4 regions of the Paeniglutamicibacter sp. NPDC012692 genome follow, and region 2 is predicted to be linked to each of the others. Evidence: riboswitches for the same ligand, from Rfam matches in the RefSeq annotation. Region 2 holds a riboswitch; each other region holds the start of a gene.

Evidence for each region. A riboswitch is a leader RNA that binds a small molecule or an ion and turns the genes downstream of it on or off. The one in region 2 is predicted to bind thiamine pyrophosphate.
Region 1: it holds a riboswitch for thiamine pyrophosphate, as region 2 does, so the genes downstream of both, thiO (glycine oxidase ThiO) here and thiM (hydroxyethylthiazole kinase) in region 2, are expected to answer to the same signal.
Region 3: it holds a riboswitch for thiamine pyrophosphate, as region 2 does, so the genes downstream of both, ACFY5D_RS07540 (ECF transporter S component) here and thiM (hydroxyethylthiazole kinase) in region 2, are expected to answer to the same signal.
Region 4: it holds a riboswitch for thiamine pyrophosphate, as region 2 does, so the genes downstream of both, thiC (phosphomethylpyrimidine synthase ThiC) here and thiM (hydroxyethylthiazole kinase) in region 2, are expected to answer to the same signal.

What each region holds. Positions count from the first base shown of each region.
Region 1 covers NZ_JBIBDE010000002.1:726,058-728,251, forward strand. Annotated here, with positions in the region: gene thiO (glycine oxidase ThiO) at 1-1,084, opposite strand, end outside; TPP riboswitch at 1,078-1,210, opposite strand; gene ACFY5D_RS11485 (serine hydrolase domain-containing protein) at 1,310-2,194, opposite strand, start outside.
Region 2 covers NZ_JBIBDE010000002.1:830,744-832,937, forward strand. Annotated here, with positions in the region: gene thiE (thiamine phosphate synthase) at 1-258, opposite strand, end outside; gene thiM (hydroxyethylthiazole kinase) at 258-1,076, opposite strand; TPP riboswitch at 1,068-1,168, opposite strand; gene ACFY5D_RS11935 (aldehyde dehydrogenase family protein) at 1,290-2,194, shown strand, end outside.
Region 3 covers NZ_JBIBDE010000001.1:1,616,017-1,618,210, reverse strand. Annotated here, with positions in the region: gene ACFY5D_RS07550 (hypothetical protein) at 1-385, shown strand, start outside; gene ACFY5D_RS07545 (DUF4235 domain-containing protein) at 631-882, opposite strand; TPP riboswitch at 963-1,084, shown strand; gene ACFY5D_RS07540 (ECF transporter S component) at 1,139-1,774, shown strand; gene ACFY5D_RS07535 (ATP-binding cassette domain-containing protein) at 1,788-2,194, shown strand, end outside.
Region 4 covers NZ_JBIBDE010000001.1:160,608-162,801, forward strand. Annotated here, with positions in the region: gene thiC (phosphomethylpyrimidine synthase ThiC) at 1-912, opposite strand, end outside; TPP riboswitch at 907-1,014, opposite strand; gene rplS (50S ribosomal protein L19) at 1,377-1,736, shown strand; gene lepB (signal peptidase I) at 1,880-2,194, shown strand, end outside.

The sequences.
Region 1 (2,194 bases), 100 kb from region 2:
CGGTGGCGAGGATGAGCCCGGGGATGTCCGTTCCGTGGGCATCGGCCACGCGGCCCAGCAGCGGCGCGTTGTCCGGCGTCCCCGGTCGTGCCCGTGCGGTGGTTTCCAGCAATTCGAGCTCGGCCACGGCGGGCAGGAGCACCTGGGCGTCCCGCAGCAGTTGGTGCACACCGCCGGCGCTGACCCCGACGGACCCGTCCTCACGGGAGGTGGCGCCGATGACCACGGTTCCGTCGCTGCGCGGAACCACGTACACGGGAAGTCCGCGGACCTGGCCGCGCAGTGTGGCGGTGACCAGCGGTTGCAGGTTTTCGGGCACGCGCAGCCGCAGGATGTCCCCGTACACCGGCCGCAGCGGGAGGCGCAGGCCGTGCGGCAAACCATCCAAGTGCGCGGCGCCGTGCCCGTTGGCCACGACGACTTCCCGGGCATGGACCTCGCGTCCGTCCGCGAGCAGCACCCCGGTGATGCGGGAGTGGGTGTTTTCGGGATCCTCGTGCAGCAGGGAGGCGGCGTTGGTGCCCACCAGGCAACCAGGCTGCGTCGCGTCGTCGCCCCCGGCGACAACCGCCAGGCCGTCGAGGATCGCGCGGGCCACCGCGCGCGGATCGACCTGGTGGTCGCGCGGCACCAGATAGGCCGCGGCAAGGTTCGGGGACAGCAGGGGTTCGAGCGCCCGGGCCTCCCTGAGGCTGAGCCGGCTGACCTCCAGGCCCTGCCGATGCTGGGCCTCGCACAGGTCGGCCAGCGCCTGGCGATCGGCGGGATCGGCACCCACCACCAGCGTCGGAGTGGTCGAAAAACAGCTCCCGGCCGGGCCCGTGGGCAGGGTTGCGGCGAAGGCCGGCCAGCGTTCGGCGGAGGCCAGCGTCAGTTCCAGCAGGTCTTCTTCCTGGTGGTGAAGCTCGCTGACCGGCGCAAGCATGCCGGCCGCGGCAAAGGTCGCGCCGGTTCCGGGGGCCGGGTCTATGAGCGCCACCCGGCGGCCCGCACGCCGGGCCTCCCAGGCGATGCCGAGGCCCACGATTCCGCCGCCGACAACGGCAAGATCGGTGGTGATGTGGTCGGACAGGGTGCACGACATGAAGGCTCCTTCCCTACGCCGGCATGATCCGGATCAGGTTCCACGCCTTCCGTGTCGGGAAGGCGTCTGTCGGTCGGCGCTTACGGCGCCCTCTCAGCCAGCATCACTGGCTCCCGCGGTACGAAACCCAGTGTAGGGGATACGAGCCGCATCATCGTCGCAGATGACGTCGACGCCCCGCGATCGTCCGTTCGGGTGCCTCAAAGCCCGAACAGGCGATCCGTGTCAGTCGGCGGTCCGGGCATCGGCCTCCAGCAGGTGCTCGCTGACCGCCATGAAGGCTGCTGCTGCAGCGGGCCCCTCGAACGGGTCGACGGGCAAGGCCGTGGAAGAAAGCTTGACCCCAACCACGCCGCTCGCGCGGTTGATGTAAATCATCTGCCCGTGGATCCCCAGGCAGTAAGCCGTAGTCCTGTCGCCGGACATGAACCAGAATTGGCTTCTGTACTTGCCTCCGGGCATGCCTTTCCCGTGGGGACCCGCTGCAAAGGCCTCCGTTGAGTCCCCTCCCCCTGCAAAGATGTCGTCGACCCACCCGGCATCCAACACCCATTCACCGGTCAGCGACACACCGCCGTCACGGATCATCGCCCCGAACTTGACCGCGTCCGTGAGCGTGGCACTGATGCCGCCGTCGAACATTCCCGTGCCTTGCGAATCAACGCACATGACGGCGTCGCTGCGGGCGCCGAGCTTGGACCACACGCGTTCGGAGGCAAGCTCCGCGAACGGCTTGCCTCCGGCTTCCTCGCAGAGCCAGCCCAGCACGTCGGTTTCGCAGCTGCGGTAGGCGAAATGCCCACCGTGTTCCCGCTCGCGTTCCAGTGTTGCCAGGAATTCCTTCAGCGTTCCGGGGGTGTCGGCGCGCGGGGGTGCCCAGCCGACCGAGGCATCGAGTTTGCGCACCTCGGCATCGGGGTCGAGGTACTCCTCGCTGAACCTGATGCCGCTTCGCATGTCCAGGATGGCGCGCACCGTGGCGCCCGCGTAGCCGCTGTCCCGAAGTGCCGGGACATGGTGTTCGATCGGCAGCTCGATATCGATCAGGCCGTCGGCGGCGAGCGATCCCACGACGCTGGAGACGATCGACTTGCTCACCGACATCAGCAG
Region 2 (2,194 bases):
CACGCCCTGCACGCTGGCGCCCGCGGCGCGCGCGGCCAGGTACACGTCGACGCGGTCGTTGACCAGCAGGTCGGCCCGCCCCTCGGTGTGCACGGAGGACTTGCGGACCACCTCCAGGAACTGGGCCGCGGGCATGTCCTTGCAGCGCAGCTGGACCGTCTTGACGCCGCCTTCGACCGCGGCCGCAATGATTTCATCCAGGGGCCGGCCGGCGGTCGAGGCCGAATCGGCGACCAGGTAGACGCTGAGGTCCCGCATCAGGAAAGCACCGCCTTTTCCATGAGTTCCTGCGGGCCGACCAGCGACAACGCATCGAGGAAATTCACCGCGAAGGAGCCGGGCCCGTTGCTGAGCAGTTCCGCGCGCTCGGCGGCGGCAGAGTAGAACGCGTGTGCCGCGACCGTCGCGACCAGCGCGTCGTCGTGGACGGCAAGGAATGCCGCGCAGATGGCCCCGAGGGCGCATCCGCCGCCGGTCACGCGCGTCAGCAGGCTGCTGCCGCCGTGCACCAGCACGGTCCGGGCGCCGTCGGTCACCAGGTCCCGCGGTCCGGAAACCGCAACCACGGCTCCGGTGCGCAGGGCCAGCGAGCGGGCGTGGGACGCGGCGGATTCCACCGAATCCGTGGACTCGACCCCGCGGCCGCCGTTGCCGGACTCCGCCAGCACCATGATTTCGGAGGCGTTGCCGCGGATGACGGTCGGGTTCAGCCCGCGCAGCTCGAAGGCCAGCTCGGTGCGGACCCGCAGGGCGCCGACGGCGACCGGGTCCAGCACCCACGGGGTGCCCGCGGCGTTGGCGGCGGCGACGGCCTCAAGGGCGCCGGCACGCTGTTCGGCGTAGGGGGTGCCCAGGTTGACGAGGGTTCCGGAGGCGATCGCGGCAAAGTCGCCGGCCTCCCCGGGCAGGTCCGCCATGGCCGGCGAGGCGCCGGCGGCCAGCAGCACGTTGGCCGTGAAATTGGTGACCACAGTGTTGGTGATGCACTGGATCAGGGGGGTGGAGGCGCGCAGGGCCGACACGCAGTCGGCCAACTCGCCGGGGCTTACAACAAATGAAGGCGCAATGGATTCCATTAGCAACATCCCTCCGCTAGTACGAACTAGATCAGGTGCGACGGGTCTTATCTCAGTTGGTCGCGTGCGCGCCAACACCCCGTGTCACTAAGCGCGAGCCTACCCCACGGGCAGGCCCGCAGTGCAACTACGTTTCCTCCGCCGGCGATTCGGGCGGGGCACGCCGGGCGCGGCACCCTGTTGCAGCAGGTGGCTGCGCCGTAGGCTCTGGGTATGGGCATTTTTCCTTACACTTCCGAACCCGTGGCTCCCCTGGAGAGCGCGGCGTCGAACGAGCTTGAGCTACCCCGGGTCGTCGCCGAGGACCCCGCAAGGATCGTCGAAATCGTCGACGCCATGCACGACGTGGTGGCCACGCGCCTGGCGCACCCGCGGCGCTTCAGGGCATCGCAGCTCAAGGCCCTGGAACGCATGCTGGATGCGCACCAGCAGGACTTCATCGATGCGCTGGCCGACGACCTGGGCAAGAGCGCGGTCGAGGCGAAGCTGACCGAAATCGACATGGTGCGCGCCGAGATCGACCACGCCCAGCTGCACCTTTCGGAGTGGATGGAATCCAAGGCGGTGAAGATCCCGCTGGCGCTGCACCCCGCGGCGGCCAAGATCGAGCCGCAGCCGCTCGGCGTGGTGCTGGTCATCGGCCCGTGGAACTACCCGCTGCAGCTGATGCTCGCCCCGCTCGTTGCGGCCATCGCCGCGGGCAACGTGGCGGTGCTCAAGCCCTCCGAGCTGGCCCCCGCCACCTCGATCGCCCTGGGCAAGCTGATCCCGCAGTTCCTGGACCAGCGTGCCTACGCGGTGATCCAGGGCGGCGCCGGCACCAGCAAGGTCCTCCTGGAACAGCGGTTCGACCACATCTTCTACACCGGCGGGGAAAAGGTCGGCAAGATCGTGGCCCGTGCCGCGGCCGAACACCTGACGCCCGTCACCCTGGAACTGGGCGGCAAGTCCCCGGCCGTGGTGATGGACGGATCCCACGCGGCGGTCGCCCGGCGCCTGGCCTACGGGAAGTTCATGAACGCGGGCCAGACCTGCGTGGCGCCGGACTACGTGCTGGCCGTCGGCAACGCGGCCGAGACCCTGGAAAAGCAGCTGGCCAAGGCCATCACCGGGTTCTA
Region 3 (2,194 bases), on a different contig from region 2:
TGATTTTGCGCTGGGGATTGCCGGGACCGGCGCCAAGGCGCGCATCAAGACATTCGCAAACGGCAGCCAGATCATCTCGGGCAAGGGCTATCTGCTGACCTACACGAACGCGGACACCGGGAAATCCGTGTCCTTCGAAACCAACGGAACGTCCGAGCACACGTCGGCCCCCGACGCTGAAAACGTCGTGACCATCACGTCGAGGGGAAGCACCGGCCTGATCCTGTTTCCGCCTCCGGATGCCTCTAATGTTCCTGGCGTAGAAGCGCCGTCAGCAATCCAGTACACGGGACGCATCGTCTTCACCTTCGACCTCGATGACGGCCGTACTACTCTGCTCAGTGCTTCCGGGACACAACGGGACCTCTGTGCCGAGCTGTCCTAGGCGGAACAAGCATAGCCGGGATGGCGGGTAACGCCGGCCCGTCCGGCAGACTCCACGGAGGGGCACCCTAGGGTGCTCCTCCGTCTTGTCGCGTGGGGCGTGACTGCCAACCCCGTTTGGTGGATAAAGCACATCCCGACGACGAGTCGGCTCCGGTGGCACCGATTCGCGACAGCCGGACCCATAGGCTTCTGCGCAAGACAAAGGACCCGAAGAAGAATCTTCGGGTCCTAGAAGTCAGTAAGTTACGAGTTCTTTGTGAACTTTGCAATCGCCTTTTGGGTGCCACGGTCGGTGAGCACCTGGATCAGCGCCGCGGTGACTGCCGAAAGGAGGGCAAACCCGATGGCCTGGCGCATGGTGGCCTCGGCTTGGGCTTCCTTGTTCCCGTGCTTGGGCGGCTGCTGGCCCGTAAACCCGACCCACAGCTTGTCGACGATTTTCCCGCCAAGGAATCCCGCGGCGATGGAGATCAGCGGGCCAACTAGTTTCATCATGCTGTTCACGGGTACTCCCAATATGTTGCGGCAACGGTACCTGCACCAGCATAGCCTGCGGTAGCATGACAGGACTGAAACATTTACGACAGGGGAGCGCCGCACGGTTTAGGCCATGCCGAGGCGCTGAGAGTGCGGAAAACCGCAGACCCTCGAACCTGCCCCGGCTAGTACCGGCGAAGGAAGTCGAGTTCTCAGGGGTGCGCTGAGAAAAACGCATTCCCTCCCCTCCTTGTATCCAAGGAGGATCATCATCATGAGCACCATCGAAGGCCGCAACGGCCAAAGCAGCGCAGCACCCAAGACCAGTTCCTGGCGTGTCGTCGACATCGTCATTGCCGCGGTCATCGCGGTGTCCTCGGGCGTCATCTTCTGGGCCTGGAACAACACCCACCACGTCCTGGATTTCCTGTTCCTCGCATTCCCGCCATCCTCCGCACTGGTTGCGGGCATGTGGCTGTTCCCCGCGGTCCTGGGAGCGCTCATCATCCGCAAGCCCGGAGCCGCGCTCTTCTGCGAACTTGTCGCGGCAATGGTGAGCTCGCTGCTGGGCTCGGAATTCGGGTTGACGGTATTGGCTTCCGGTCTGGTCCAGGGCCTCGGCGCCGAAGCCGTCTTCGCCGCGTTCCGCTACCGCCGCTGGAACCTGCCCGTGGCACTGCTGGCCGGCGCAGCCACTGGCCTGTTCGGCGGCATCAACGACGCTTTCATCTTCCGCTGGTTCCCCGAGTACACCGTGGCCATGCAGCTGACCTACGTCGCCTTCATGACCGTCTCCGGCCTGGTCATTGCGGGCCTGCTGTCCTTCTACGCCACCCGCGCCCTGGCCAAGACCGGTGCACTGGGAGCATTGGCCAGCCGCAAGGCGGCAACCGAACCAACATTCGGCTAGGAAGCCCGAACCCATGAACACCCCTTCAACGCTGCACCAAGGATCCGGCACCTCGTTGCCGAACAAGCACGGTGCAGCAGTATCGGTCACCGCCAAGGACTGGGGGTGGCGCCACGCCGACCGGACCAACCCGGCACTGTGGGGACTTGACCTGGAGATTCCCGCGGGGCAACGCGTGCTGTTGGCGGGCGCCTCCGGTGCCGGCAAATCAACGCTCCTCTACGCCCTGGCCGGCGTCCTCCACGAAGACGACGAGGCATATTCCTCGGGTGAGCTCCTGCTCGACGGCCGACCCGCGTCCGAGGGCCGCGGGCTGGTGGGGCTCATGCAGCAGGATCCCGAAACCCAAGTGGTCCAGGCCCGGGTCGGGGACGACGTGGCCTTTGGCGCCGAGAACCTGTCGGTGCCGCCCGCAGAGAT
Region 4 (2,194 bases), on a different contig from region 2:
CTCGGCCGTCAGCGGCACGTAGCGCAACAGCACGCCCGCGTGGATGGTCATGTAGTCCACGCCCTGCTCGCACTGCTCGATCACCGTGTCGCGGAAGATCTCCCAGGTCAGTGCGTTTGCCTCGCCGTTGACCTTTTCCAGCGCCTGGTAGATCGGGACGGTGCCGATGGGAACCGGCGCGTTGCGGATCAGCCATTCGCGGGTGGTGTGGATGTCGTCGCCTGTGGACAGGTCCATCACGGTGTCGGCGCCCCACCGGGTGGCCCACTGCAGCTTGTCGACCTCCTCGGCAATGGAGCTGGTGACCGCGGAGTTGCCGATGTTGGCGTTGATCTTCACCAGGAACGCCTTGCCGATGATCATCGGCTCGGACTCGGGGTGGTTGATGTTGTTCGGGATGATCGCCCGGCCCGCCGCGACCTCGCTGCGCACCAACTCCACGTCGCAGTTCTCCCGCAGGGCAACGAAGCGCATTTCAGGGGTGACGATGCCCCGGCGTGCGTAGTGCATTTGCGTCACCCGCTTCCCGGGGTCCGCGCGCCGCGGTTGCGGCTTGGCGCCCTTCCACTCGGCCGAGGCGGCCCCCCGGCGCAGCGCCGACTTCCCGTCGTCGAGCAGGTTGCGTTCCCGACCGGCGTAGATCTCGGTGTCCGAGCGGTCCTCGATCCACTGTGCGCGGAACGGCGGCAGGCCCACGACCGGGTCGCTGCCCGGGCCCGCGGTGCGGTACACCCGCAGCGGGGCGTTGGGCCGGCCTCCGGGGGAGGGGTCCAACGCGATCTCGGTCACCGGCACCCGGATGCCGTGTTCGGCATCCTCGAGGTAGGCCAGCGAATGGGACCTCAGGGATTGCGTTTCGGTTGCCTCGGCGGCGTCTTGGGCAGGGGTGATCGTTGTTTCGATGGTGCTCAAGGAGTACTCACTTCCTTCGCCGGCATTACCCGGACAGGTTCGACGGTCGCAAGCTGCGTCAGCTCGATCTCAGCCCCTGCAAGGGCTCCCGTGTGGTCGTAAGTGAAGCTACAGTACATTCCGCCGAAGGGTCAAATGTAACGTCGGCCACGCCGGGGGTCGTGCCGGGCGCCGAAAACCGGACATGTCGGCGGCCCGATCGGCGTCGCGCGCGCCGATCGGGCCGTGCCGGACTTCGCCGCATGGCCGGGAGTGTGGCAAAATGGAATCTTGGGTCTACTGGGTTCTGCTCCTGCCGCAGGGGGAACGAGTCAACAGTTGATCCGCCGAGGATCCGCAAACGGGTCCCGGTACCAAGCTTCGGAACACCAAATCTTTCCGCCATCGCGTTTTGCGCGTCGCGGAAAATTAGTGTCCCGTGTCTAAGGTAGGTGACCTGCGGCGTCTGCCTAGGAGATGCATTCATGCATATTCTCGACTCTGTCGATGCAGCCTCGCTGCGCACCGATGTCCCGGCTTTCCGCCCGGGTGACACCGTCAAGGTTCACGTAAACATCATCGAAGGCAAGAACTCCCGTGTCCAGGTCTTCCAGGGCTTCGTCCTTGGTCGCCAGGGTGACGGCGTTCGCGAAACCTTCACCGTTCGCAAGGTCTCCTTCGGCGTCGGCGTAGAGCGTACCTTCCCGGTACACTCCCCGGTCCTCGAAAAGATCGAACTGGTAACCCGCGGCGACGTTCGCCGCGCGAAGCTGTTCTACATGCGCGATCGCCACGGCAAGGCTGCGAAGATCCGCGAAAAGCGCGACTTCCGCACTGCCAAGTAGTAAGAAAAGCGAGAACCTTCGTTTCCGCCTTTGCGCGGCAACGGGGATCCATCGTGGATCAACCTACAGAATCGGATAGTTTTTCCGCTTCAGCAAAGCGCCGGTCCCGTTCGCGGGGCTGGCGCTTTGCCGTTGGCGCCCTCATGGCGGCGGCGGTGATCACCTTGGTGATCCGCGCCACGGTCATTGATTTCTACTACATCGGCTCCGCCTCCATGGAGTCGACGTTGAACCCCGGCGACGGGCTCCTGGTAAACCGCCTTGCCTACAAGGACGAACCCATCCAGCGCGGCGACATCATCATCTTTGACGGCCGGGGATCCTTCCTGCCCTATCAAAGCCCCAATGCCGTGGATTCCCTTGCCTGGGCACTGCGCCTGGCGGGCAACGACTCGGTGTACGTCAAGCGGGTCATCGGCGTGGCAGGCGACACCGTCAGCTGCTGCGGGCCGGACGGC